One region of the Shigella dysenteriae genome, then DNA from elsewhere that is predicted to be linked to it. Evidence: predicted binding sites of a transcription regulator. Region 1 holds the regulator's gene; each other region holds the start of a gene.

What was found. The regulator ArgR, encoded in region 1, controls arginine synthesis, uptake and breakdown. The targets are predictions, from matches to a motif close to ANTGAATAAAAATACANT.
Region 2: argC (N-acetyl-gamma-glutamyl-phosphate reductase) is a predicted target of ArgR. The motif match lies at 3,429-3,446, and genes of this name have one in related genera.
Region 3: argF (ornithine carbamoyltransferase) is a predicted target of ArgR. The motif match lies at 2,009-2,026, and genes of this name have one in related genera.

What each region holds. Positions count from the first base shown of each region.
Region 1 is NZ_CP055055.1:4,278,460-4,288,439, reverse strand. Features, by position in the region: gene tldD (metalloprotease TldD) at 1-6, shown strand, start outside; gene aaeR (HTH-type transcriptional activator AaeR) at 134-1,063, opposite strand; gene aaeX (p-hydroxybenzoic acid efflux pump operon protein AaeX) at 1,246-1,419, shown strand; one part of gene HUZ68_RS20455 (IS1-like element IS1B family transposase) at 1,448-1,697, shown strand; one part of gene HUZ68_RS20455 (IS1-like element IS1B family transposase) at 1,697-2,145, shown strand; partial or broken gene HUZ68_RS20450 (p-hydroxybenzoic acid efflux pump operon protein AaeX) at 2,161-2,226, shown strand; gene aaeA (p-hydroxybenzoic acid efflux pump subunit AaeA) at 2,234-3,166, shown strand; gene aaeB (p-hydroxybenzoic acid efflux pump subunit AaeB) at 3,172-5,139, shown strand; gene HUZ68_RS20435 (barstar family protein) at 5,231-5,503, shown strand; gene yhcN (peroxide/acid stress response protein YhcN) at 5,559-5,822, opposite strand; gene argR (transcriptional regulator ArgR) at 6,187-6,657, opposite strand; gene mdh (malate dehydrogenase) at 7,092-8,030, shown strand; gene degS (outer membrane-stress sensor serine endopeptidase DegS) at 8,093-9,160, opposite strand; gene degQ (serine endoprotease DegQ) at 9,250-9,980, opposite strand, start outside.
Region 2 is NZ_CP055055.1:78,056-88,035, forward strand. Features, by position in the region: gene ppc (phosphoenolpyruvate carboxylase) at 1-1,632, opposite strand, end outside; gene argE (acetylornithine deacetylase) at 2,230-3,381, opposite strand; gene argC (N-acetyl-gamma-glutamyl-phosphate reductase) at 3,535-4,539, shown strand; gene argB (acetylglutamate kinase) at 4,547-5,323, shown strand; gene argH (argininosuccinate lyase) at 5,384-6,757, shown strand; gene oxyR (DNA-binding transcriptional regulator OxyR) at 7,024-7,941, shown strand; gene sthA (Si-specific NAD(P)(+) transhydrogenase) at 7,924-9,324, opposite strand; gene HUZ68_RS00435 (M20 aminoacylase family protein) at 9,654-9,980, shown strand, end outside.
Region 3 is NZ_CP055055.1:445,988-455,967, forward strand. Features, by position in the region: gene yjgL (protein YjgL) at 1-917, shown strand, start outside; gene argF (ornithine carbamoyltransferase) at 970-1,983, opposite strand; gene rraB (ribonuclease E inhibitor RraB) at 2,145-2,561, shown strand; gene HUZ68_RS02280 (GNAT family N-acetyltransferase) at 2,607-3,110, opposite strand; gene HUZ68_RS02285 (YjgN family protein) at 3,303-4,499, shown strand; gene valS (valine--tRNA ligase) at 4,555-7,410, opposite strand; gene holC (DNA polymerase III subunit chi) at 7,410-7,853, opposite strand; gene pepA (leucyl aminopeptidase) at 8,207-9,718, opposite strand; gene ytgA (protein YtgA) at 9,872-9,922, shown strand.

The DNA.
Region 1 (9,980 bases):
GCGTAATAATTTCATTATTTTCAGAAGGATAATTAATCTTTCTACGTGCACGAACGGTCCCCTCGCTCCTCTGGGGTTAGGGTGAGGGGAACCCGTTGGCACAGGTTTGTACAACGTAACAGTACAATATGAATTACTTCTCTTTCCCGCGCCCGTGCATCTCCTGAAACAATTTACCGACCTCAACAAAATAATCCGTCAGCGAGTTGATCACGACCTGTACCTTCAGCGGCAGCTTATCTTTTTCGGTATATAACGCATAAACCGGGCGTGGATCTGACTGATAACGCGGCAGCAGGATCTCCAGCTCCCCACGATTGATCTCGTTGATCACCCACATCAGCGGCACGTAGGCGATCCCGGCCCCCGCCGTTAGCCAGCGCACCAGCGTCATCGGATCATTAGTCACAAATCTCCCTTGCGGGATCAGGCGAGTCGAGATCCCTTCCGGTGCAATCAGTTCAAATTCATTGTCGGGCCGCACGCTGTATTCAAGCCATGAATGGCTACTTAAATCGGCGGGTTTTTCCGGTATGCCGTATTGTGTGAGATAGCTTTTCGCGGCGCACACCACCATTGGCATCGCGCCAAGACGGCGGGAAAACAGGCTGGAATCCTGCAACGCGCCGACGCGGATCACCACATCCAGACCGTCGGCAATCAGGTCGGGGGCTGGAATTCCGGTAACCAGATTGACGCTCAAACCTGGGTATTCTTTCAGCATTTTGGCTGTCAGCCCGGCGAGAACATTTTGTGCCATAGTTGAAGAACAGCCAATGCGTAGCGTCCCGATGGGGGTGTTATTGAAGGCATACAGTTGCTCATGAACATCCTGCACTTCATGAAGCATACGACGGCAGCCCTGGTAGTAAATTCTACCGGCTTCGGTCAGGCCAATGCTGCGTGTGCTACGGTTTAACAGCTTTACCTGCAACTCATCTTCCAGTTTTGACACCGTCTGACTGATGGACGAAACGCTCATCTGTAGCTGTCTGGCGGCGGCGGTAAAAGAGCCAAATTCAACTACTTTGGCAAACACCGACATGCGTTTTAGTCGTTCCATTATTCACTCTGACTTAAAAGTGATTTAGATCACATAATATAGATAACAGCATAACAGTTACGCTAATATATTAAATATCAATCTACAGCAATGTTGCTCTCGCCCGGCTTTCCATGCCCTTCTCTGCGGCGACAGATGCTGAAAATAATAACGCCTGCTCTCTCTATACAACCAAGGTCAACATGAGTCTGTTTCCCGTTATCGTGGTGTTTGGGCTGTCCTTCCCACCGATATTTTTTGAATTGCTTTTATCACTGGCGATTTTCTGGCTGGTGCGCCGGGTACTTGTGCCAACAGGTATCTACGACTTTGTCTGGCATCCGGCGTTGGGTGATGCTGCCAACTTACTGATTTAGTGTATGATGGTGTTTTTGAGGTGCTCCAGTGGCTTCTGTTTCTATCAGCTGTCCCTCCTGTTCAGCTACTGACGGGGTGGTGCGTAACGGCAAAAGCACCGCCGGACATCAGCGCTATCTCTGCTCTCACTGCCGTAAAACATGGCAACTGCAGTTCACTTACACCGCTTCTCAACCCGGTACGCACCAGAAAATCATTGATATGGCCATGAATGGCGTTGGATGCCGGGCAACCGCCCGCATTATGGGCGTTGGCCTCAACACGATTTTCCGCCATTTAAAAAACTCAGGCCGCAGTCGGTAACCTCGCGCATACAGCCGGGCAGTGACGTCATCGTCTGCGCGGAAATGGACGAACAGTGGGGATACGTCGGGGCTAAATCGCGCCAGCGCTGGCTGTTTTACGCGTATGACAGGCTCCGGAAGACGGTTGTTGCGCACGTATTCGGTGAACGCACTATGGCGACGCTGGGGCGTCTTATGAGCCTGCTGTCACCCTTTGACGTGGTGATATGGATGACGGATGGCTGGCCGCTGTATGAATCCCGCCTGAAGGGAAAGCTGCACGTAATCAGCAAGCGATATACGCAGCGAATTGAGCGGCATAACCTGAATCTGAGGCAGCACCTGGCACGGCTGGGACGGAAGTCGCTGTCGTTCTCAAAATCGGTGGAGCTGCATGACAAAGTCATCGGGCATTATCTGAACATAAAACACTATCAATAAGTTGGAGTCATTACCCCGGCGTTGTTCAACACCGCGCTCTATTGCTGCTTGTTTTATTTGATATCGCGACTGTTCGTTTGAGGTTGAAGTGAAAACACTAATAAGAAAATTCTCCCGTACGGCCATCACGGTCGTATTAGTCATTCTGGCCTTCATCGCAATTTTTAATGCCTGGGTCTATTACACCGAATCCCCCTGGACGCGTGACGCGCGCTTTAGCGCTGACGTCGTTGCGATCGCGCCGGACGTTTCTGGACTCATTACCCAGGTGAATGTTAATGATAACCAGCTGGTGAAAAAAGGACAGGTTCTGTTCACCATCGACCAGCCGCGCTATCAAAAGGCGCTTGAGGAAGCGCAAGCCGATGTTGCTTATTATCAGGTACTGGCACAGGAGAAACGCCAGGAGGCCGGACGTCGTAACCGTCTCGGTGTGCAGGCGATGTCTCGCGAAGAGATCGACCAGGCCAACAACGTACTACAAACGGTTCTGCATCAGTTAGCGAAAGCGCAGGCGACCCGCGATCTGGCAAAACTGGATCTTGAACGCACGGTGATCCGCGCGCCAGCAGATGGCTGGGTGACCAACCTCAACGTCTATACCGGTGAGTTTATTACTCGTGGATCAACGGCGGTTGCGCTGGTGAAACAGAACTCTTTCTATGTACTGGCCTATATGGAAGAAACTAAGCTGGAAGGGGTGCGCCCTGGGTATCGTGCAGAGATCACGCCGCTTGGCAGTAACAAAGTGCTGAAAGGGACTGTTGATAGTGTTGCCGCTGGGGTCACCAACGCCAGCAGCACGCGTGACGACAAAGGGATGGCGACCATCGACTCTAACCTTGAATGGGTGCGTTTGGCGCAACGTGTTCCGGTTCGTATTCGTCTCGACAACCAGCAAGAGAACATCTGGCCTGCGGGCACCACTGCTACAGTGGTGGTCACTGGCAAACAAGATCGCGACGAAAGCCAGGATTCGTTCTTCCGTAAAATGGCCCATCGCCTGCGTGAGTTTGGTTAATCACGATGGGTATTTTCTCCATTGCTAACCAACATATTCGCTTTGCGGTAAAACTGGCGACCGCCATTGTACTGGCGCTGTTTGTTGGCTTTCACTTCCAGCTGGAAACGCCACGCTGGGCGGTACTGACAGCGGCGATTGTTGCCGCCGGTCCGGCCTTTGCTGCGGGAGGTGAACCGTATTCTGGCGCTATTCGCTATCGTGGCTTTTTGCGCATCATCGGCACATTTATTGGCTGTATTGCCGGACTGGTGATCATCATTGCGATGATCCGCGCACCATTATTGATGATTCTGGTGTGCTGTATCTGGGCCGGTTTTTGTACCTGGATATCCTCGCTGGTACGAATAGAAAACTCGTATGCGTGGGGGCTGGCCGGTTATACCGCGCTGATCATTGTGATCACCATTCAGCCGGAACCATTGCTTACGCCGCAGTTTGCCGTCGAACGTTGTAGCGAGATCGTTATCGGTATTGTGTGTGCGATTATGGCGGATTTGCTCTTTTCTCCGCGATCGATCAAACAAGAAGTGGATCGAGAGCTGGAAAGTTTGCTGGTCGCGCAATATCAATTAATGCAACTCTGTATCAAGCATGGCGATGGTGAGGTTGTCGATAAAGCCTGGGGCGACCTGGTGCGACGCACCACGGCGCTACAAGGCATGCGCAGCAACCTGAATATGGAATCTTCCCGCTGGGCGCGGGCCAATCGACGTTTAAAAGCGATCAATACGCTATCGCTGACGCTGATTACCCAATCCTGCGAAACTTATCTTATTCAGAATACGCGCCCGGAATTGATCACTGATACTTTCCGCGAATTTTTTGACACGCCGGTAGAAACCGCGCAGGACGTCCACAAGCAGCTCAAACGCCTGCGAAGAGTTATCGCCTGGACCGGGGAACGGGAAACGCCTGTCACCATTTATAGCTGGGTCGCGGCGGCAACGCGTTATCAGCTTCTCAAGCGCGGCGTTATCAGTAACACAAAAATCAACGCCACCGAAGAAGAGATCCTGCAAGGCGAACCGGAAGTAAAAGTAGAGTCAGCCGAACGTCATCATGCAATGGTTAACTTCTGGCGAACCACACTTTCCTGCATTCTGGGAACGCTTTTCTGGCTGTGGACGGGCTGGACTTCCGGCAGTGGTGCAATGGTGATGATTGCGGTAGTGACGTCACTGGCAATGCGTTTGCCGAATCCACGCATGGTGGCGATCGACTTTATCTACGGGACGCTGGCCGCGCTGCCGTTAGGGCTGCTCTACTTTTTGGTGATTATCCCTAATACCCAACAGAGCATGTTGCTGCTGTGTATTAGCCTGGCAGTGCTGGGATTCTTCCTCGGAATAGAAGTACAGAAACGGCGACTGGGCTCGATGGGGGCGCTGGCCAGCACCATAAATATTATCGTGCTGGATAACCCGATGACTTTCCATTTCAGTCAGTTTCTCGACAGCGCATTAGGGCAAATCGTCGGCTGTGTGCTCGCGTTCACCGTTATTTTGCTGGTGCGGGATAAATCGCGCGACAGGACTGGACGTGTACTGCTTAATCAGTTTGTTTCTGCCGCTGTTTCCGCGATGACTACCAATGTGGCACGTCGTAAAGAGAACCACCTCCCGGCACTTTATCAGCAGCTGTTTTTGCTGATGAATAAGTTCCCAGGGGATTTGCCGAAATTTCGCCTGGCGCTGACGATGATTATCGCGCACCAGCGCCTGCGTGATGCGCCGATCCCGGTTAACGAGGATTTATCGGCGTTTCACCGACAAATGCGCCGCACAGCAGACCATGTGATATCTGCCCGTAGCGATGATAAACGTCGCCGGTACTTTGGCCAGTTGCTGGAAGAACTTGAAATCTACCAGGAAAAGCTACGCATCTGGCAAGCGCCACCGCAGGTGACGGAACCGGTACATCGGCTGGCGGGGATGCTCCATAAGTATCAACATGCGTTGACTGATAGTTAAGTCAAAACCGACGCCAAAAGCGTCGGTTTTTTCATGGCTATACTTAGCGATGCACGGCAGAACTCGCCGCGAAACGTGACGGTGGCAACAGATGAATATTTATACCTTTGATTTTGATGAGATTGAGAGTCAGGAGGATTTTTATCGTGACTTTAGCCAAATCTTTGGTCTGGCGAAAGATAAGGTACGCGATCTCGACTCACTATGGGATGTGTTAATGAACGATGTCCTGCCGCTACCACTTGAGATTGAATTTGTTCATCTGGGAGAGAAAACGCGTCGCCGTTTTGGCGCGTTAATATTGCTGTTTGATGAGGCAGAGGAAGAGCTGGAAGGGCATTTGCGTTTTAATGTTCGTCATTAGCGCAAAAAAAAGCCCCCGAACCGGGGGCAATATCGTCGGACAAGACGATGAGGGTTTATTTGTACAGTTCAGCCGTAGCGTGCCAGGTGTCACCGCTACGAGCTTCAGTAATCTGGTAGGCCGTTGCGCCTTTCTCTTCCGCTTTTTTGTTCAGCATTTCACGCATATCCATTGGCGAAGACGCCACACCACTTACGGATACGGTCCCGATTGCTTCACGATTTTGTGCTTGTGCAGCATCAATGGAGTCGGCAGCGAATGCACCGAAAGAGAGAACAGAAAGTACGCTTAATGCAGCAACAGTGGTTTTGATTTTCATGATATTTACCTCAACATAATCTTTTTGCTGGGTCTTTGTTTCGTGACCCTTATCACAAAATCAAGTATACACTAATTATTGGACTAATTAATACCACGCTAACTGTTTCTGTTGATACTAAGTGTTAAAAATGTGAATTTTAATAACAAAAAAGAATTGAAAATACGGTTATTTATCATTAATTCTAGTATTTTCAATTAGATAATGAATTTTGCATAATGTGCTTTTTTTACCGTATGTATTCATTGTGTGAATGACATGTCGCAGTAAAACGCACTATTCGTTAAATTAATCGCAGGGGAAAGCAGGGGGTTGAGAGGGATAAGCAACATTTTCCCCGCCGCCAGAAGCGACGGGGCAGAGATTAAAGCTCCTGGTCGAACAGCTCTAAAATCGCTTCGTACAGGTCTTTGACAGTGAAACCGTTAGCAGGGGTGGTAAAGATGGTGTCATCGCCAGCGATGGTGCCCAGAATACCTTCTGCTTTGCCCAGTGAGTCCAGCAGGCGAGCAATTAACTGCGCCGCGCCAGGGCTGGTATGAATCACGACAACTGCATCGTTGTAGTCGATATCCAGCACCAGATTCTTCAATGGACTGGAGGTGGTTGGTACACCCAGTTCAGCTGGCAGGCAGTAAACCATTTCCATTTTGGCATTGCGTGTACGTACAGCACCAAACTTGGTCAACATCCGCGAGACTTTAGACTGATTAATATTGTCAAAGCCTTGCTCCTGCAACGCGGCGACGATTTCGCCCTGGGAGCTAAATTTCTCTTCTTTAAGTAATGCTTTAAATGCTTTAACTAGTTCTTCTTGCTTAGCCGAGCTTCGCATAAGTCACCCGATATGGTGGTTGATACAACATTATTGTGCATACAGATGAATTTTTATGCAAACAGTCAGCCCTGAAGAAGGCTGAAATAATGTTATGAAAGAGCGGGATTTTATCAAATTTCGTTATTGAGAAACATGCCTGCGTCACGGCATGCAAATTCTGCTTAAAAGTAAATTAATTGTTATCAAATTGATGTTGTTTTGGCTGAACGGTAGGGTATATTGTCACCACCTGTTGGAATGTTGCGCTAATGCATAAGCGACTGTTAATTACGTAAGTTAGGTTCCTGATTACGGCAATTAAATGCATAAACGCTAAACTTGCGTGACTACACATTCTTGAGATGTGGTCATTGTAAACGGCAATTTTGTGGATTAAGGTCGCGGCAGCGGAGCAACATATCTTAGTTTATCAATATAATAAGGAGTTTAGGATGAAAGTCGCAGTCCTCGGCGCTGCTGGCGGTATTGGCCAGGCGCTTGCACTACTGTTAAAAACCCAACTGCCTTCAGGTTCAGAACTCTCTCTGTATGATATCGCTCCAGTGACTCCCGGTGTGGCCGTCGATCTGAGCCATATCCCTACTGCTGTGAAAATCAAAGGTTTTTCTGGTGAAGATGCGACTCCGGCGCTGGAAGGCGCAGATGTCGTTCTTATCTCTGCAGGTGTAGCGCGTAAACCGGGTATGGATCGTTCCGACCTGTTTAACGTTAACGCCGGCATCGTGAAAAACCTGGTACAGCAAGTTGCGAAAACCTGCCCGAAAGCGTGCATTGGTATTATCACTAACCCGGTTAACACCACAGTTGCAATTGCTGCTGAAGTGCTGAAAAAAGCCGGTGTTTATGACAAAAACAAACTGTTCGGCGTTACCACGCTGGATATCATTCGTTCCAACACCTTTGTTGCGGAACTGAAAGGCAAACAGCCAGGCGAAGTTGAAGTGCCGGTTATTGGCGGTCACTCTGGTGTTACCATTCTGCCGCTGCTGTCACAGGTTCCTGGCGTTAGTTTTACCGAGCAGGAAGTGGCTGATCTGACCAAACGTATCCAGAACGCGGGTACTGAGGTGGTTGAAGCGAAAGCCGGTGGCGGGTCTGCAACCCTGTCTATGGGCCAGGCAGCTGCACGTTTTGGTCTGTCTCTGGTTCGTGCACTGCAGGGCGAACAAGGCGTTGTCGAATGTGCCTACGTTGAAGGCGACGGTCAGTACGCCCGTTTCTTCTCTCAACCGCTGCTGCTGGGTAAAAACGGCGTGGAAGAGCGTAAATCTATCGGTACCCTGAGCGCATTTGAACAGAACGCGCTGGAAGGTATGCTTGATACGCTCAAGAAAGATATCGCCCTGGGCGAAGAGTTCGTTAATAAGTAATTGATTAGCGGATAATAAAAAACCGGAGCACAGACTCCGGTTTTTTGTTTTGAGCGCACGACTCAATTGGTTGCCGGATATTCCTGAATGGTGACCTGCAGCGTTAACTGCTTATCATCACGCATCACTACAACCGGGATCACCGAACCAGGGCGAATTTCTGCCACCTGATCCATCGTCTCCAGAGCAGAGATGGCCGGTTTGTTATCCACCGAAATAATCAGATCGTTGACCTGAATACCCGCATTCGCCGCCGGGCCGTCAGGTGACACTTCATTAACCACGATCCCTTGCAGTTGATCTATACCACCGCCCTGCGCGTGCAGTGGTGCGATCTCGCGTCCGCCGATACCAATGTAGCCGCGGATCACGCGACCATCGCGGATCAGCTTATCCATAATTTTGGTTGCTAACTGGAAAGGAATCGCAAAGCCGATACCTTCCGGCGTTTCGCCATCGTTACTCTTATCAAACGACAGCGTGTTAATGCCCATCAGTTCACCCAGCGAGTTCACCAGCGCGCCGCCAGAGTTACCGTGGTTAATGGAAGCATCGGTTTGTAGGAAGTTTTGCCGCCCGGTCGGGTTCAGACCGATTCGACCCGTGGCACTAATAATCCCCTGGGTAATGGTCTGCCCGAGGTTGTACGGGTTACCGATCGCCAGTACCACGTCGCCAATGTGCGGTACGCGACGTGCATTGATCGGAATGGTAGGTAAACCGCCAGTGGCATTAATTTTAAGTACCGCCAGATCGGTTAGAGAGTCAGATCCCACCAGCAATGCTTCAAATACACGTCCATCCTGTAAGGCGACGATGATCTGATCGGCGTCGTTGATGACGTGTTTATTGGTGATGATATAACCGCGTTGATCCATGATTACACCGGATCCCAGGGTGCGGATCTCAAGCTGGTTGTGAGAGTTGGTGTTCAAACCACGGTTGTAAACGTTAACCACCGCTGGCGCGGCGCGGCGAACCGCCAGATTATAACTGGCAGGCGTCTCATCGGTACTGTCAAATTGCGGAGTGGAAAGCGGGTTAAGGCTGCGCAGCGAAGGCATGGCAACCAGCAGAATAGCGCCGACAATTAATCCAATCGCAACGGAACGTAAGAGCTTCACAAACATGATGGAGGCGTCATTAAAAAAGGGAACGGCAGCAGCATACCACGAGTTAACCGGACATCACACGTCAGCCTGATGCCCGGTTTACGACATTAACGCATCAGCAGATAGATGCTTTCATTGCCGCGTACAATTTGCAGGGCGATGATGGCCGGTTTTGCCGCCAGCACTTTACGCATTTCAGCAATCGAGTTCACCCGATCGCGGTTGACGCCAATGATCACATCGTCTTTTTGCAAGCCAGCCTGAGCAGCTGGGCTTCCTTTGACAACTTCATCGATTTTAATACCTTTGCCGCCATCTTTTAGCTGACCATCGCTCAACGTTGCACCTTCCAGCGCTGGCGTGATCATTTCAGCGCTGGCCGACGAAGAGGTGCTGGTATCGAGCGTCACTTCTACTTCCAGTGGTTTGCCGTTACGCAGCAGGCCAAGCTTCACTTTCGTGCCCGGCTCGGTGGTCGCGATACGAGAGCGCAACTCAGCAAAGCTATTCAGCGGTTTGCCGTTGAGGCTGGTAATAATATCGCCCGCTTTGACGCCCGCTTTCGCCGAGCCAGAACCTGGCAACACTTCGCTGACAAACGCGCCACGCTGCACGTCAAGGTTGAAGGCTTTGGCGATATCGGCACTCATCTCGGTGCCTTTGATGCCTAACAAACCGCGTTTGATTTCACCAAAGTCGATAAGCTGCTGCGCCAGTGTTCGCGCCATATTACTGGGGATGGCAAATCCAATTCCGACGCTCCCGCCGCCAGGCGCAAGGATTGCAGTGTTGATGCCAATTAACTCACCGTTAAGGTTTAACAGTGCACCGCCGGAGT
Region 2 (9,980 bases), 880 kb from region 1:
TGAGTCGGAATAGCCAATCATCACCATCTGTTTGCCCTGAATCAGGCCGCGATACCAGTCGATATTCAGCAACTGAGTCATGACATCGTTGGCGTTGTTCAGGTCATCGAGAGTTTCAAACAGCGGAGCAACCGGCATCGCAAACCCGATACCCGCTTCTTTCAGCAGCAGGTGGACAGCCAGCACGTCGGACGGCGTTTTCGCCATCGAGATCACGTAGGCGGCAATGGAGCCTTGCGGTGCTTCGGCAATCACCTGGCAGGTATCGAGCACTTCGCGCGTTTCGGCGCTTGGTTGCCAGTTGCGCGGCAGAAGCGGACGTTTGGAGTTCAGTTCGCGGATCAGGAACGCCTGTTTGTCGGCCTCTGACCAGCTTTCGTAGTCGCCGATACCGAGGTAGCGGGTCAGCTCGCCCAGCGCTTCGGTATGGCGGGTGCTTTCCTGACGGATATCAATACGGACCAGCGGTACGCCGAAACATTTCACGCGGCGCAGGGTGTCGAGCAGATCGCCGTTGGCGATAATACCCATGCCACACGCCTGAAGTGACTGGTAGCAAGCGTAGAGCGGTTCCCACAGTTCTTCGTTTTGTGTCAGCAGGCCTTCTGGTTTTGGCAGTTCTTCGCCTTTCAGGCGCGCTTCCAGCCATGCCTGTGTCGCCATCAGGCGAGAACGCAGGTTTTTCATCAGATAGCGATACGGTTCTGCGGCACCTTCTTCGCCAACCAGCGCCAGCAGTTCAGGGGTCGCTTCAACCATCGACAGTTCAGAAACCAGAACCTGAATATCTTTCAGGAACAGATCGGTGGCTTTCCAGCGGCTGAGTAGCAGGACGTGGCGGGTGATATCGGCAGTGACGTTCGGGTTGCCGTCGCGGTCACCGCCCATCCACGAGGTAAAACGGACCGGAACAAATTCGACGGGCAGTTTGTAGCCGAGGTTCTCTTCCAGTTGTTCGTTCAGTTCGCGCAGGTAATTCGGTACGCCTTGCCACAGGCTGTTTTCTACTACGGCAAAGCCCCATTTGGCTTCATCTACCGGGCTTGGACGCAGCTTACGGATTTCATCGGTATGCCATGACTGGGCGATCAACTGGCGCAGGCGGCGCATCAGCTGGTTGTGTTCGTAGTCAGCGATATCTTTGTTATCGAGCTGTTTTAAACAGGCGTTCACTTCCACCATTTTGTGGATCAGTGTACGACGGGTAATTTCGGTTGGGTGAGCCGTGAGGACCAGTTCCAGCGACAGCGATTCCACTGCTTTTTTGATGGTGTCTTCGCTCAGTTCCGGCTGGTTTTTCAGTTTGCGCAGGGTGCGGGCGATCACTTCCGGGTTGCTGGCAGCTTCGCCTTTCGGCGAAATGCTGTGGTATTGCTCGGCGGTGTTGGCCAGGTTCAGAAACTGACTAAACGCACGTGCAACGGGCAGCAGCTCGTCGTTCGACAAATTTTGTAAGGTGGTGAGTAACTCCTGGCGGTTAGCATCATTGCCAGCGCGTGAAGATTTGGACAACTTACGGATAGTTTCTACGCGTTCAAGAATGTGTTCTCCCAACGCATCCTTGATGGTTTCTCCCAGCACTTTGCCGAGCATACTGACATTACTACGCAATGCGGAATATTGTTCGTTCATATTACCCCAGACACCCCATCTTATCGTTTGATAGCCCTGTATCCTTCACGTCGCATTGGCGCGAATATGCTCGGGCTTTGCTTTTCGTCGTCTTTTATAAAGCCACGTAAAAGCGGTGACGTCAAATGCTGCGAAATCGCTTCAGCAAACGAATAAATAGCAGGAATTTACGTCATTAAATTCACGACGCTTTAAATAAGCGTAACTTATGGGAATGTTAAAAAATCGCCTCAATTAACACCAAAGGTGTAGGTCGGATAAGATGCGCAAGCATCGCATCCGACATTATTGCGGCACTGGAGTTTGGCAACAGTGCCGGATGCGGCGCAAGCGCCTTATTCGGCCTACGGTTGGGCATCGTTTGAGTCACTGTCGGTCGGATAAGATGCGCAAGTATCGCATCCGACATTATTGCGGCACTGGAGTTTGGCAACAGTGCCGGATGCGGCGCGAGCGCCTTATCCGGCCTACGGTTGGGCATCGTTTGAGTCACTGTAGGTCGGATAAGATGCGCAAGCATCGCATCCGACATTATTGCGGCACTGGAGTTTGACAACAGTGCCGGATGCGGCGCGAGCGCCTTATCCGGCCTACGTTTTAATGCCAGCAAAAATGGTGAATTACCTGGGTTATCAGTTCGCGGGTGGGCTTGATAAACCGTGTTTCCAGATATTCATCAGGCTGATGAGCCTGATTAATTGAGCCAGGCCCCAGAACCAGCGTCGGGCATAACGTTTGAATAAACGGCGCTTCGGTACAGTAGTTCACCACTTCGGTCTTTGCTCCGAGCAATTTCTCAACCACTTCAACCAGTTGATGATTCGGTGGGCATTCATAGCCAGGGATCGGCGGATGCAGCTCGTCGACCGTCAGACGACCCGGCCAGCGTTCGCTCACCGGAGCCAATGCATCGTTGAGCAAACCATTAAGTTCATTGAGTGTCATGCCAGGCAGCGGACGAATATCCATATGCAACTCACAGCAAGCGCAAATACGGTTAGAAGCGTCGCCACCGTGAATATGCCCGAGGTTGAGCGTAGGATATGGCACGGTAAACGCTTCGTAGTGATAACGTTCTTTCAGGTTATCGCGCAATTGCAAAATATGCCCGATGGCGTCGTGCATTAGTTCGATAGCGTTAACTCCGCGTGCTGGATCGCTGGAGTGCCCCGACTGGCCCTGAATACGGATGGCGTTAGAGATATGACCTTTATGTGCGCGTACCGGTTGTAGTGACGTCGGTTCGCCAATGATGGCGCAATCCGGGCGCAGGGCGGTAGTTTCGGCAAAATAACGCGCTCCGGCCATACTGGTTTCTTCATCAGCAGTCGCCAGAATGTAGAGCGGTTTTTTCAGTTTCGTGACGTCGACATCGCGTAGCGCATCAAGGATAAACGCAAAAAAGCCTTTCATGTCGGCGGTGCCTAAGCCGTAAAGCTTGCCGTCATGCTCCGTCAGTGTAAACGGATCGCGCGTCCAGCGACCGTCATCAAATGGCACCGTATCGGTATGCCCCGCCAGCAACAAGCCGCCAGCCCCCTGTCCGCAACTGGCCAGCATATTAAATTTGTTGCGAGTTCCTGGCACAGGCTGCACTTCCACATTGAAGCCTAAATCTTTAAACCAGTCCGCCAGCAGAGTGATTAAATCTGCATTGCTTTGATCGAGTGCCTCTTCCGTGGCGCTTATTGAAGGTGTGGCAATCAGAGCACGGTAAATCTCGATAAATGGCGGTAATTTGTTTTTCATTGTTGACACACCTCTGGTCATGATAGTATCAATATTCATGCAGTATTTATGAATAAAAATACACTAACGTTGAGCGTAATAAAACCCACCAGCCGTAAGGTGAATGTTTTACGTTTAACCTGGCAACCAGACATAAGAAGGTGAATAGCCCCGATGTTGAATACGCTGATTGTGGGTGCCAGCGGCTACGCTGGCGCAGAGCTAGTGACCTATGTAAATCGCCATCCGCATATGAACATAACCGCTTTGACTGTTTCAGCGCAAAGCAATGATGCGGGAAAGTTAATCTCCGATTTGCATCCGCAGCTAAAAGGCATCGTTGATCTGCCGTTGCAGCCGATGTCGGATATCAGCGAGTTTAGCCCAGGGGTGGACGTGGTGTTTCTCGCCACCGCCCATGAAGTTAGCCACGATTTAGCGCCGCAGTTTCTTGAAGCGGGCTGCGTGGTGTTCGACCTTTCCGGCGCGTTTCGTGTTAACGACGCCACCTTCTATGAAAAATATTACGGCTTTACCCATCAATACCCGGAACTGCTGGAACAGGCAGCCTACGGTCTGGCGGAGTGGTGCGGTAATAAATTAAAAGAAGCGAATTTGATTGCGGTGCCAGGCTGTTATCCGACGGCAGCACAGTTGGCGCTGAAACCGTTGATTGATGCCGATCTTCTTGACCTCAATCAGTGGCCGGTGATCAACGCCACCAGCGGCGTGAGCGGTGCAGGACGTAAGGCAGCGATTTCAAATAGTTTTTGTGAAGTTAGCCTGCAACCGTATGGCGTCTTTACTCATCGCCATCAACCAGAGATCGCCACACACCTCGGTGCTGACGTTATCTTCACCCCGCATCTGGGCAATTTCCCGCGCGGCATTCTCGAAACCATTACCTGCCGCCTGAAATCGGGTGTGACCCAGGCGCAAGTCGCGCAAGTGTTACAGCAGGCGTATGCCCATAAACCGCTGGTGCGGCTGTATGACAAAGGCGTTCCGGCGCTGAAAAATGTCGTTGGGCTGCCATTTTGCGATATCGGGTTTGCCGTTCAGGGCGAGCATTTGATTATTGTGGCGACCGAAGACAACTTACTGAAAGGCGCGGCGGCACAAGCGGTACAGTGCGCCAATATTCGTTTCGGCTATGCGGAAACGCAGTCTCTTATTTAAGGGTGCAATGATGAATCCATTAATTATCAAACTGGGCGGCGTACTGCTGGATAGTGAAGAGGCGCTGGAACGTCTGTTTAGCGCACTGGTGAATTATCGTGAGTCACATCAGCGTCCGCTGGTGATTGTCCACGGCGGCGGTTGCGTGGTGGATGAGCTGATGAAAGGGCTGAATCTGCCGGTGAAAAAGAAAAACGGCCTGCGGGTGACGCCTGCGGATCAGATAGACATTATCACCGGAGCACTGGCGGGAACGGCAAATAAAACCCTGTTGGCATGGGCGAAGAAACATCAGATTGCGGCCGTAGGTTTGTTTCTCGGTGACGGCGACAGTGTCAAAGTGACCCAGCTTGATGAAGAGTTAGGTCATGTTGGACTGGCGCAGCCAGGTTCGCCTAAGCTTATCAACTCCTTGCTGGAGAACGGTTATCTGCCGGTGGTCAGCTCCATTGGCGTAACAGACGAAGGGCAACTGATGAACGTCAATGCCGACCAGGCGGCAACGGCGCTGGCGGCAACGCTGGGCGCGGATCTGATTTTGCTCTCCGACGTCAGTGGCATTCTCGACGGCAAAGGGCAACGCATTGCCGAAATGACCGCCGCGAAAGCAGAACAACTGATTGAGCAGGGCATTATTACTGACGGCATGATAGTGAAAGTGAACGCGGCGCTGGATGCTGCGCGCACGTTGGGCCGTCCGGTAGATATCGCCTCCTGGCGTCATGCGGAGCAGCTTCCGGCACTGTTTAACGGTATGCCGATGGGTACGCGGATTTTAGCTTAAGTTTTGTTGGCCGGAGGCGTAGCTTTCCGGCATTGAATTTCAAAATAAGGAAACAGAGTTATGGCACTTTGGGGCGGGCGTTTTACCCAGGCAGCAGATCAACGGTTCAAACAATTCAACGACTCACTGCGCTTTGATTACCGTCTGGCGGAGCAGGATATTGTTGGCTCTGTGGCCTGGTCCAAAGCCCTGGTAACGGTCGGCGTGTTAACCGCAGAAGAGCAGGCGCAACTGGAAGAGGCGCTGAACGTGCTGCTGGAAGATGTTCGCGCCAGGCCACAACAAATCCTTGAAAGCGACGCCGAAGATATCCATAGCTGGGTGGAAGGCAAACTGATCGACAAAGTGGGCCAGTTAGGCAAAAAGCTGCATACCGGGCGTAGTCGTAATGATCAGGTAGCGACTGACCTGAAACTGTGGTGCAAAGATACCGTTAGTGAGTTACTGACGGCTAACCGGCAGCTGCAATCGGCGCTGGTGGAAACCGCACAAAACAATCAGGACGCGGTGATGCCGGGTTACACCCACATGCAACGTGCTCAACCGGTGACGTTCGCACACTGGTGCCTGGCTTACGTGGAGATGCTGGCGCGTGATGAAAGCCGCTTGCAGGATGCGCTTAAGCGTCTGGATGTCAGTCCGTTAGGCTGTGGCGCGCTGGCGGGAACGGCTTATGAAATCGACCGTGAACAGTTAGCTGGCTGGCTGGGCTTTGCTTCAGCGACCCGTAACAGTCTCGACAGCGTTTCTGACCGTGACCACGTGCTGGAACTGCTTTCTGCTGCCGCTATCGGCATGGTGCATCTGTCGCGTTTTGCTGAAGATCTGATTTTCTTTAACACCGGCGAAGCGGGGTTTGTGGAGCTTTCTGACCGCGTGACTTCCGGTTCATCATTAATGCCGCAGAAGAAAAACCCGGATGCGCTGGAGCTGATTCGCGGTAAATGCGGTCGGGTGCAGGGTGCGTTAACCGGCATGATGATGACGCTGAAAGGTTTGCCGCTGGCTTACAACAAAGATATGCAGGAAGACAAAGAAGGTCTGTTTGACGCGCTCGATACCTGGCTGGACTGCCTGCATATGGCGGCGCTGGTGCTGGACGGCATTCAGGTGAAACGTCCACGTTGCCAGGAAGCGGCTCAGCAGGGTTACGCCAACGCCACCGAACTGGCGGATTACCTGGTGGCGAAAGGCGTACCTTTCCGCGAGGCGCACCATATTGTTGGTGAAGCGGTGGTGGAAGCCATTCGTCAGGGCAAACCGCTGGAAGAACTGCCGCTCGACGAGTTGCAGAAATTCAGCCCGGTGATTGGCGAAGATGTCTATCCGATTTTGTCGCTGCAATCGTGCCTCGACAAGCGTGCGGCAAAAGGCGGCGTCTCACTGCAGCAGGTGGCGCAGGCGATTGCTTTTGCAAGGGCGCGGTTGGGGTAAGAACATTTATATGTACAAATTTGAGCCTGGCTTATCGCCGGGCTTTTTTATGGCAAAAAAAAGCGGATCCTGGAGATCCGCAAAAGTTCACGTTGGCTTTAGTTATTCGAGTTGAGAAACTCTCGAAACGGGCAGTGACTTCAAGGGTTAAAAGAGGTGCCGCTCCGTTTCTGTGAGCAATTATCAGTCAGAATGCTTGATAGGGATAATCGTTCATTGCTATTCTACCTATCGCCATGAACTATCGTGGCGATGGAGGATGGATAATGAATATTCGTGATCTTGAGTACCTGGTGGCATTGGCTGAACACCGCCATTTTCGGCGTGCGGCAGATTCCTGCCACGTTAGCCAGCCGACGCTTAGCGGGCAAATTCGTAAGCTGGAAGATGAGCTGGGCGTGATGTTGCTGGAGCGGACCAGCCGTAAAGTGTTGTTCACCCAGGCGGGAATGCTGCTGGTGGATCAGGCGCGTACCGTGCTGCGTGAGGTGAAAGTCCTTAAAGAGATGGCAAGCCAGCAGGGCGAGACGATGTCCGGACCGCTGCATATTGGTTTGATTCCCACGGTTGGACCGTACCTGCTACCGCATATTATCCCGATGCTGCACCAGACCTTTCCAAAGCTGGAAATGTATCTGCATGAAGCACAGACCCACCAGTTACTGGCGCAACTGGACAGCGGCAAACTCGATTGCGTGATCCTCGCGCTGGTGAAAGAGAGCGAAGCATTCATTGAAGTGCCGTTGTTTGATGAGCCAATGTTGCTGGCTATCTATGAAGACCACCCGTGGGCGAACCGCGAATGCGTACCGATGGCCGATCTGGCTGGGGAAAAACTGCTGATGCTGGAAGATGGTCACTGTTTGCGCGATCAGGCAATGGGTTTCTGTTTTGAAGCCGGGGCGGATGAAGATACACACTTCCGCGCGACCAGCCTGGAAACTCTGCGCAACATGGTGGCGGCAGGTAGCGGGATCACTTTACTGCCTGCGCTGGCTGTGCCGCCGGAGCGCAAACGCGATGGGGTTGTTTATCTGCCGTGTATTAAGCCGGAACCTCGCCGCACTATTGGCCTGGTTTATCGTCCTGGCTCACCGCTGCGCAGCCGCTATGAGCAGCTGGCAGAGGCCATCCGCGCAAGAATGGATGGCCATTTCGATAAAGTGTTAAAACAGGCGGTTTAAACCGTTTAACGCAGCTACCCGATAGGCTTCCGCCATCGTCGGGTAGTTAAAGGTGGTGTTGACGAAGTACTCAATAGTGTTGCCGCCACCTTTCTGTTCCATAATCGCCTGACCGATATGAATAATTTCGGCAGCGCGCTCGCCAAAGCAGTGAATGCCCAGAATCTCTTTTGTTTCCCGATGGAACAAAATTTTCAGCGTGCCCACGTTCATGCCGACGATTTGTGCACGTGCCAGATGTTTGAACTGGGCGCGGCCCACTTCATATGGCACTTTCATCGCGGTCAGCTGCTGTTCGGTTTTGCCCACAGAGCTGATTTCCGGGATGGTGTAAATGCCGGTAGGGATATCTTCAATCAGATGTGCGGTGGCTTCACCTTTCACCAGCGCCTGCGCGGCAATGCGCCCCTGGTCATAGGCCGCCGACGCTAGGCTCGGATAACCAATCACGTCGCCCACCGCGTAAACGTGCGGCTGTGCGGTCTGATACATGCTGTTGACCTTCAGCTGTCCGCGACTGTCAGTTTCCAGCCCAATGTTCTGTAACGCCAGCGAATCAGTATTACCGGTGCGACCGTTGGCATAGAGCAGGCAGTCAGCTTTCAGTTTTTTACCCGACTTCAGATGCATGATCACACCGTCGTCACAGCCTTCGATCTTCTCGTACTCTTCGTTGTGGCGAATCACTACGCCACTGTTCCAGAAGTGATAGGAGAGAGAATCTGACATCTCTTGATCGAGAAATGCCAGCAGCCGATCGCGGGTGTTGATCAGATCCACTTTTACATCCATACCGCGGAAGATCGACGCATATTCACAGCCGATCACTCCAGCACCATAGATAAGTACATGGCGCGGTTCGTGGTGCATGCTAAGAATTGAGTCGCTGTCGTAAATGCGTGGATGGGTGAAATCAACATCTGTTGGATGATATGGACGAGAGCCGCAGGCAATAACAAATTTTTCAGCGGTTAGTGTTTCAACGCTGCCGTCCGGGCAATCCAGCGCCAACGTATGCTCGTCAACAAAGCGAGCGTTCCCCTGCAATATTTCACAGTGATTACGTTCGTAAAATCCCTGACGCATGCGCGTTTGTTGATTAATCACGTTATCGGCATGGTTAAGGATATCGGCAAAAGAAGAGCGGAGCAGTCGGGAATGGTCGCTGTATAGTGGGTTTTGATTGAATTCTATAATGCGGCTGACGGCGTGACGGAGAGCTTTCGACGGGATGGTGCCCCAGTGGGTGCAACCGCCGCCAACATTTTGATAACGCTCGATAACTGCGACGCGCGCACCTTGCTTAACCAGGCCCATTGCAGCGCCTTCGCCGCCGGGGCCGGAACCTATTACTATGGCATCGTAATCGTAGGAATGTGGCATGGTAGGGCTTACCTGTTCTTATACATAAAAGCAACAGAATGGTAACATTTTATCGCGGGTAAGCCAATTGATCCCCGTCATTAATCTGGCTATAGCGTGAGCGGCCTTTGCTTTGTCTGCCTCCTTCTTAACCCATTTATTCACTATTAATCGCTTTTTCTTATGGCTGATAGTTTTATCTTGCCGAAGCGTGCTTTTTTGTTATTGTCTTTATGAAATCTTCTTATAAAACAAACATATAAATATTTTATATTGATGAGTTATTTGTATTTATACCATCAATAAAATCCGTTAATTAGCCTGTTTATAAGTGAATAAAGGAATAGCCGATGATCGAACACTATATTCGAGGGTTTGAGGAAGAACTGCGTGAGATCCGCCATCAGATCCACGAAAACCCGGAGCTGGGATTACAAGAATTTAAAACCAGTGCTTTGGTTGCGGAAAAGCTGCGCCAGTGGGGCTATGAAGTAGAGCAAGGACTGGCGACGACGGGGATAGTGGCCACGTTAAAAGTGGGCGACGGAGAGAAAAGTATTGGCCTGCGGGCGGATATGGATGCGCTGCCAATTTATGAAAATAGTGGCAAGCCCTGGGCCAGTAAACATCCTGGTTTAATGCACGCCTGCGGGCATGACGGGCATACCACCATACTG
Region 3 (9,980 bases), 1.2 Mb from region 1:
ATGTATGTAGTGAATCGATTTCATACTTACTGGGCGAAAATGGTATACTTGAAGAAATAGATAAGCTCTACGAATTAAATGATCACGGAATTGATAATTACAAAGAAGGTAACAATGAAATTAATGACATCATGATTAACCTGTCTCATATTCTTATTGAATCCTTAGATGATGCAAAGGTTAACCTTACACCGGTCATCGATTCGATGCTGGAGACTTTTTTAAAATTTCCATATATTAATGATGTAAGAATACTGGAGTGGTGTTTTAATAAAAGCATGCAATATTCTGATGATGCTAAAAAGATAAAACATGCATGCTCCGTAATAAATCATATTAATCTTCGCAGCGATCAGTCTAAAATAGCTGAGACATTATTTTTCAATCTCGATAAAGAACCCTATAACAATAGTCCTGAATTACAGGAGTTGATTTGGAATAAGTTGGTTGTATATGTCAATGATTTTAACTTAAGCAATCGAGAAAAAATATATTTAATCCAAAGGCTATTTAGTAATGTTGAGTCTATATTTAATAAAGTACCTGTCAGCATTTTAGTGAATGATATTTTTATGAAGGAGTTTTTTATGAAAAATCCTGAGATGGTTAATTGGTACTTCCCTCAGTTACTTAAGAGCTATGAGGATGAAAAGATTTATTTTGATAAGTTAGGGTATAATTTTAATAATAAAGAGTCTAATGAAGAGATTATGGAAAATCAACCAAAAGATGTTATTAAAGAAAAATTTAATAATGAATTAAAACTTAGGTTTAGAATGATGCAAACTATCTTGAAATCGGAGGTTAATATATTGCCATTTATTGACCAACAGCGTTTAAATACACTAAATCCTCCGGAAAATTTACGTATAGCAATAGAAAAATTTGGCTGGAATAAAAAAACTATCACTGCATAAAATAATGTGATGCCGGGATTTTTTTGTATTTCCCGGCATCTTTATAGAGATATTAATTATTTAATTTACTGAGCGTCGCGACCATCACCGCTTTGATGGTATGCATGCGGTTTTCCGCCTGATCAAAAACAATGCTGGCGGCAGATTCGAAGACCTCATCAGTCACTTCCATTCCGCCATGTAGGCCAAACTCTTCCGCCATTTTCTTACCAAGCGTCGTTTGGTCATCATGGAACGCGGGCAGGCAGTGGAGGAATTTGACCTCCGGGTTACCGGTCAACTGCATCATCTTGCTGTTCACCTGATAATCACGCAGTAATGCAATGCGTTCAGCCCATTTTTCTTTTGCTTCCCCCATCGACACCCACACATCGGTATAGATAAAGTCAGCACCTTCTACTCCCTTGGCTACATCTTCCGTTAGCGTAATATTCCCGCCATTTTGCTGTGCCAGAGCGCGGCATTCCGTAACCAGCGCAGCTTCCGGCCAGCATGCCTGTGGCGCGACCAGACGCAAATCCAGACCGGTAAGCGCCGCAGCTTCGAGCATCGAATTGCCCATGTTGTTACGTGCGTCACCTGCATAGACCAGCGTCATTTCGTTGAATGCTTTACCGGGTAAATGCTCCTGCATGGTGAGGAGATCCGCCAGCAACTGCGTGGGGTGAAACTCATTGGTCAGGCCGTTCCATACCGGCACGCCAGCGTATTCCGCCAGTGTTTCGACAATCTCCTGACCATAGCCGCGATACTGAATACCGTCATACATGCGACCCAGCACGCGGGCAGTGTCTTTAATCGACTCTTTATGACCAATCTGACTGCCGCTTGGGCCGAGATAAGTCACGCGAGCACCCTGGTCATATGCGGCAACTTCGAAAGAGCATCGGGTACGGGTCGAGTCTTTTTCGAAGATGAGCGCGATGTTTTTACCAGTGAGTTTGGCTTCTTCTTTGCCGCTTTTCTTATCGGCTTTCAGCTTCGCGGCTAACTGCAGCAGGCTGTTGAGTTCAGCTGGCGTGAAATCGAGTAATTTCAGGAAATGCTTATGATAAAACCCGGACATAGATCCCTCCTGTGGCTAACGCCTCAATGAATTAAAATTCAATTTATATGGATGATTATTCATTTGCAAGTCTAAAGCATAAATCTTTGTCACAAAGGTGGAGGCAATGTCAGTGGTGTGTGACAATAAGAGTATCGGCAGGACATTAAGAGGAATGAGCCATGGCAAACCCGGAACAACTGGAAGAACAGCGTGAAGAAACACGTTTGATTATTGAAGAATTACTGGAAGATGGCAGCGATCCGGACGCGCTGTACACCATCGAACACCATCTTTCCGCAGACGATCTGGAAACCCTGGAAAAAGCCGCAGTTGAAGCGTTTAAACTCGGTTACGAAGTGACCGATCCAGAAGAGCTGGAAGTTGAAGATGGTGATATCGTGATTTGCTGCGACATCCTCAGCGAGTGCGCGTTGAATGCCGATCTGATCGATGCCCAGGTTGAACAACTGATGACGCTGGCGGAGAAATTTGACGTTGAGTACGACGGTTGGGGCACTTACTTTGAAGATCCCAACGGCGAAGATGGCGACGATGAAGATTTTGTCGATGAAGACGATGACGGGGTTCGCCACTAATTAATTGATTAAAATGCCCGATAGCACACACTAGCGGGCATTTTTTTAGAGTTCGCGCAACATCCGCACTTCACAATCAACATGGCCCGTGCAGCCAAGTGCATAGTCGATATGTTGAAAACCTAAATGTTCATACAAACCAATCGCTTCTTTCAAAAAAGCGGTCGTTTCCAGATAGCAGCGTTTGAAGCCCATTTCTCTTGCCTCCTCCATCGCCTTTAAGGCCAGTTTTTTTGCCAGCCCTTTGCCGCGAATAGCCGGAAGAAAATACATCTTTTGCAGTTCGCAAATGTCCGATTCACTACCTGCTAATGGCGCAATCCCACCGCCGCCGACCACTTCACCCTCGTACTCAACCACCCAATATGCATGACCAGGCTGACTATACACTTGATACAGCTCGTCAAGATTCGGATCGGCGACGGTGTAGCCTTTATCAGCGGTAAGACCGTATTCGGCGGATACCTGACGAATGACGCGGGCGATAGCAGGATTATCCTGCAACGTCAGGCGACGCATTACAGGTGATTGCGGCGCAATGTTATTCATAGTTTAACCCAATAAAAATAAAGTAATTATACATTTGTTTAATACCACTCTCTTCTTACGTGCGCAAGCATCTTATAAAGCAATAAAGTTTTTGCCAGCCTATTACTGATAAGAGTATTGTAACGTGGCAGAACATTTTACTGTCTGTATCTATAAATTATATCAATGGATTTTTTAATTCAGGGAATTTTTATGGCTCAAGTTATTAATGAAATGGATGTTCCGTCCCATTCGTTTGTTTTTCATGGTACAGGTGAGAGATATTTTCTTATTTGTGTGGTGAATGTGTTGTTAACGATTATAACGCTAGGTATCTATTTACCATGGGCATTAATGAAATGTAGGCGTTATCTCTATGCTAATATGGAAGTTAACGGACAACGATTTTCTTATGGAATTACTGGTGGGAATGTTTTTTTTAGTTGTCTTGTTTTTGTTTTTTTCTATTTCGCAATCTTAATGACAGTGTCAGCAGATATGCCGCTTGTTGGCTGTGTTTTGACTTTGTCACTGTTGGTTTTGCTTATATTTATGGCAGCAAAAGGACTGCGTTATCAGGCCTTGATGACCAGTCTCAACGGCGTAAGATTTAGTTTTAATTGCTCTTTGAAAGGGTTCTGGTGGGTAACCTTTTTCTTGCCGATTTTAATGGCCATTGGGATGGGGACTGTTTTCTTTATCTCGACAAAGATGCTACATGCCAATAGTTCAAGTAGTGTTATTATATCTGTGGTTCTGATGGCAATAGTTGGTATTGTTTCCATTGGTAGTTTTAATGGTACTTTATATAGTCTGGTAATGAGTTTTCTCTGGAGCAATACCAGTTTCGGTATACATCGTTTCAAGGTGAAATTAGATACTACGTATTGTATAAAATATGCCATTCTCGCATTTTTAGCTTTATTACCTTTTCTCGCTGTTGCTGGTTATATTATCTTCGATCAAATATTAAATGCGTATGATAGTTCTGTGTATGCAAATGATGATATTGAGAATTTACAGCAATTTATGGAAATGCAACGTAAAATGATAATCGCGCAGTTAATCTATTATTTTGGGATTGCTGTTAGCACCAGTTATTTAACGGTGTCGTTGCGAAATCATTTTATGAGCAACCTGTCACTGAATGATGGGCGTATTCGTTTTCGCTCAACTTTAACATACCACGGTATGCTTTATCGCATGTGTGCGTTGGTGGTGATATCCGGGATTACGGGCGGTCTGGCTTATCCACTGCTGAAAATATGGATGATTGACTGGCAGGCAAAAAATACGTATTTGCTGGGCGATTTGGATGACCTTCCTTTAATCAATAAAGAAGAACAACCAGATAAAGGATTCTTAGCCAGTATTTCACGGGGAATTATGCCTTCTTTACCATTTCTGTAAGAGATAAAAAAGGCCGGAGCATGCTCCGGCCTTCGTTTTCATCACTGTGTTTTGATTACAGCGCGGCGATAACAGCCTGCTGTTCAATCAGTTTCGCTTTCGCTTCCGCATAGCCTTCCAGCTTCTCACGCTCTTTCGCGATGACCGCTTCCGGTGCGCGGGCGACAAAGCCTTCATTCGCCAGCTTGTTCTCGATACGGCTGATTTCGCCTTCGATCTTCGCCACTTCTTTCGCCAGACGCGCCAGCTCATCTTCTTTGTTGATGAGGCCAGCCATCGGGATCAGCAGTTCTGCGCCGTCGATGATCTTCGTAACGGAAACCGGACCTTTGTCATCGGCAGGCAGCACGGTGATGCTTTCCAGACGCGCCAGGGTTTGCAGGAAGCCACGGTTTTCATTTACGCGACGTTCTGCATCCGCGCTGCAACCACGCAGCAGCAGCTCCAGCGGTTTGCCCGGCGCGATATTCATTTCTGCACGGATGTTACGTACCGCAACGATCGCCTGTTTCAGCCACTCGGTGTCGGCCAGCGCCGCTTCATCAACCTGAGATGCATCGTACTGCGGGAACGGCTGCAGCATGATGGTGTCGGCAGTGATACCGCAAAGTACTTTCACACGCTGCCAGATGGTTTCGGTGATGAACGGAATGATCGGATGCGCGAGGCGCAGCAGACCTTCCAGTACAGTCACCAGCGTATGGCGAGTACCGCGCAGTTCGGCGTCTGTTCCACCATTCATTACCGGCTTGGTCAGCTCCAGATACCAGTCACAGAACTGGTTCCAGGTGAATTCATACAGAATGCCTGCGGCAATATCGAAACGGAAGCTGTCCAGCGCTTCGCGGTACGCTTTGATGGTCTGGTTGAACTCTGCCAGAATCCAGCGATCCGCCAGCGACAGCGTCATTTCACCGCCGTTAAAGCCGCAATCCTGACCTTCTGTGTTCATCAGCACAAAGCGGCTGGCGTTCCACAGCTTGTTACAGAAGTTACGGTAGCCTTCCAGACGCTTCATATCCCAGTTGATGTCACGACCGGTAGACGCCAGTGCCGCCAGGGTGAAGCGCAGGGCATCGGTGCCGTGCGGCTCAATACCGTTCGGGAACTGCTTCTCGGTGCGCTTACGGATTTTGTCCGCCAGCTGCGGCTGCATCATATTGCCGGTACGTTTTTCCAGCAGTTCTGGCAGCGAAATACCGTCAACCATATCCAGCGGGTCGATAACGTTACCCTTGGATTTGGACATCTTCTGGCCTTCGTCGTCACGAATCAGACCGGTCATGTAAACAGTGTGGAACGGCACCTGCGGTTTGCCATTTTCATCTTTGATGAAGTGCATGGTCATCATGATCATGCGGGCAATCCAGAAGAAGATGATGTCGAAGCCGGATACCATCACGCTGGTTGGGTGGAACTGACGCAGGGCGTCGGTGTTTTCCGGCCAGCCAAGGGTAGAGAAGGTCCACAGTGCAGAAGAGAACCAGGTGTCGAGAACGTCTTCGTCCTGACGCAGGGCAACGTCGGCACCGAGGTTATTTTCCTTGCGCACTTCTTCTTCGTTACGGCCAACATAAACGTTACCTGCTTCGTCGTACCATGCAGGGATACGGTGACCCCACCACAGCTGACGAGAGATACACCAGTCCTGAATATCGCGCATCCAGGAGAAGTACATGTTTTCGTACTGCTTCGGTACGAACTGAATGTCGCCGTTCTCAACCGCTTCAACCGCCGGTTTCGCCAGTACATCGGCACGCACGTACCACTGGTCGGTCAGCATTGGTTCGATAACTACGCCGCCACGGTCGCCGTAAGGAACGGTCAGGTCGTGCGGTTTAATTTCTTCCAGCAGGCCGAGTGCGTCAACCGCAGCAACGACCGCTTTACGTGCAGCAAAACGCTCGAGTTTCTGGAACTCTGCCGGGATTTCGCTGGAATAAACGTCAGATTCGTTACCTTTGGTATCGAACACCTGGGCGCTTTTACGGATATCGCCGTCAAAGGTCAGGATGTTGATCATCGGCAGCGCGTGACGTTTACCCACTTCATAGTCGTTAAAGTCGTGCGCCGGAGTGATTTTCACGCAGCCGGTGCCTTTTTCCATGTCGGCGTGTTCGTCGCCAACGATCGGAATACGACGGTTAACCAGCGGCAGAATGACATATTTGCCAATCAGATCTTTGTAACGCGGATCTTCCGGGTTAACGGCTACGCCAGTATCGCCCAGCAGGGTTTCCGGACGGGTAGTCGCGACCACCAGATAATCTTTACCGTCTGCGGTTTTCGCACCGTCAGCCAGCGGATAGCGGATGTGCCACATCGAACCTTTCGATTCGCGGTTTTCCACTTCCAGGTCAGAGATAGCGGTGCGCAGTTTCGGATCCCAGTTTACCAGGCGTTTGCCACGGTAAATCAGGTCTTCTTTATACAGACGAACGAAAACTTCTTTCACCGCATTGGACAGGCCTTCGTCCATCGTGAAGCGTTCACGCTCCCAGTCGACGGAGTTGCCGAGACGGCGCATCTGACGGGTAATCGTGCCGCCGGATTCCGCTTTCCATTCCCAAATTTTGTCGATGAAAGCTTCGCGGCCGTAGTCGTGACGGGTTTTACCTTCTTCTGCGGCAATCTTGCGCTCAACGACCATCTGGGTAGCGATCCCGGCGTGGTCAGTACCGACCTGCCACAGGGTGTTTTTGCCCTGCATGCGCTGATAGCGGATCATGGTATCCATGATGGTTTGCTGGAAGGCGTGACCCATATGCAAACTGCCGGTGACGTTCGGCGGCGGGATCATGATGCAGAAACTCTCCTGGCTTTCATCGCCATTAGGCTTAAAGTAGCCCTGCTTTTCCCAGTGCTCGTAAAGCGGCTGTTCGATATCTTGTGGGTTATATGTCTTTTCCATTATTTCCAGGTTGCCGTATTCAGGTTGAAACCAGCCACGCGGTAGGCTTTATAGCGTTCGCGCGCCAGTTGTTTCAGAGAATCTTCATAAGGAACGAAGTCTACCACTTCTGTGAAAGCGGTGGCAAAATCTGCAAAGCTTGTTCGCAGACTAATCAATATATCGCGCGGGCTGCTGCTGCGTTTTTGCGGCCAGGCGATCTCCACCGGCGCACCGCCGCGCGGTCCTTCTCCCGCTAAATTATGCGGAACAAAGCTTTCTGCCGGACGCGCCCACAGGGCTTCATCCAGCCGGTAAGCCTGCTTTTCATCTTCACAGGCGATGAGCACGCGCTTACCGCTGCGCCAACGTTCTGCGGCAATTTCACACACCAGTTGCTCAACGGCGCTTAAGCCATCGACGGTGGTGTCATTGTCCAGAAGGTAGAACGTCGCGTTTTTCATAAATGGGGCTTCTTGTGGTGGATTTAAATACGCATCAGGTATACACCGCAGCGCCTGATGCGACGCTGTTGTGTCTTATCAGGCCTACGAGTTCAGTGCTGTGTGTAGGTCGGATAAGGCGCTCACGCCGCATCCGACAATAACAGCATTGCCTGATGCGACGCTGCCGCGTCTTATCAGGCCTACGAGTTCGGTGCTGTGTAGGTCGGATAAGGCGTTCATGCCGCATCCGACAATAACAGCATTGCCTGATGCGACGCTTGCGCGTCTTATCAGGCCTACGAGTTCAGTGCTGTGTAGGTCGGATAAGGCGTTCACGCCGCATCCGGCAATAACAGCCTTGCCTGACGCAATTACTCTTCGCCGTTAAACCCAGCGCGGTTTAACAGGAACTGTGCCAGCAACGCCACCGGGCGACCGGTTGCGCCTTTTGCTTTACCAGAACGCCAGGCGGTACCGGCGATATCCAGGTGCGCCCAGTTGTACTTACGGGTAAAGCGTGACAGGAAGCAACCTGCGGTAATCGCCCCACCAGGACGACCGCCAATGTTCGCCATATCGGCAAAATTGGACTCCAGTTGTTCCTGATACTCGTCACCCAGCGGTAAGCGCCATGCGCGGTCACCGGATTGTTCAGACGCGGCAATCAGTTCATGGGCCAGCGGATTATGGTTCGCCATCAGACCAGTAATATGATGACCCAGCGCGATCACGCAGGCACCGGTCAGCGTCGCCACGTCAATCACCGCTTCCGGCTCAAAACGCTCAACGTAAGTTAACACGTCGCACAGTACCAGGCGGCCTTCAGCGTCAGTATTCAGCACTTCAACGGTTTGACCGGACATGGTGGTTAACACATCGCCCGGACGATAGGCTCGTCCGCCAGGCATGTTTTCGCAGCCTGCCAACACGCCGATAACGTTAATCGGCAGTTGTAGCTCCGCGACCATCCGCATCACGCCGTAAACCGCTGCCGCACCGCACATATCGTACTTCATCTCATCCATGCCTTCTGAAGGCTTGATCGAGATACCGCCGGAGTCGAAGGTTAAACCTTTACCCACCAGCACGATTGGGCGTGCATCTTCCGACGCGTTGCCTTTGTACTCAATCACCGACATCAGCGATTCGTTTTGCGAACCCTGACCGACCGCCAGATAGGAATGCATCCCCAGCTCTTTCATCTGCTGTTCGCCGATAACGCGGGTGATAACATTCTTGCTGTAGCTGTCAGCCAGCTGGCGCGCTTGTGAAGCGAGGTAAGCGGCGTTACAGATATTCGGCGGCATATTGCCGAGATCTTTCGCTGCTTTAATCCCGGCGGCAATCGCCAGACCGTGCTGGATCGCGCGCTCACCGCTGGTCAGTTCACGGCGGGTCGGCACGTTGAACACCATCTTACGCAGCGGACGACGCGGTTCGCTCTTGTTCGTTTTCAGCTGATCGAAACTGTAGAGCGTCTCTTTTGCCGTCTCGACAGCCTGACGCACTTTCCAGTAGTTGTTACGGCCTTTAACGTGCAGTTCAGTCAGAAAGCAGACCGCTTCCATTGAGCCAGTATCATTCAGCGTATTAATGGTTTTCTGAATAACCTGCTTGTACTGACGCTCATCCAGCTCACGTTCTTTGCCGCAACCAATAAGGAGAATTCGCTCGGAAAGTACATTCGGCACATGGTGCAGCAACAATGTCTGCCCCGGTTTTCCTTCCAGTTCGCCCCGACGTAGCAGGGCGCTGATGTACCCATCGCTGATTTTATCGAGCTGTTCTGCAATCGGAGAAAGGCGACGTGGTTCGAAGACGCCCACGACGATGCAGGCACTCCGCTGTTTCTCCGGGCTACCGCTTTTTACACTAAACTCCATGCACTACGCTCCTGAATCTTAAAGACAACGGCGGTGGCTACAGATAGAATTGCAAGCTTTCGTAACTCATGTCCGCTGTTGCGATGACTTCGTGTTAATCTTAACGTTATTACGGCATTGGCACGTCAGAACAAAATCTGAGAGGTGAATCCGTTGAGTATAATTATCTTAGCGACGATTTCGACGACTCAAGAGAATAAATGACGTTTAAGCCATGAAACAAGCTAAAATCCTGCAAAAGACGAGTTTTTACGGGCGTATT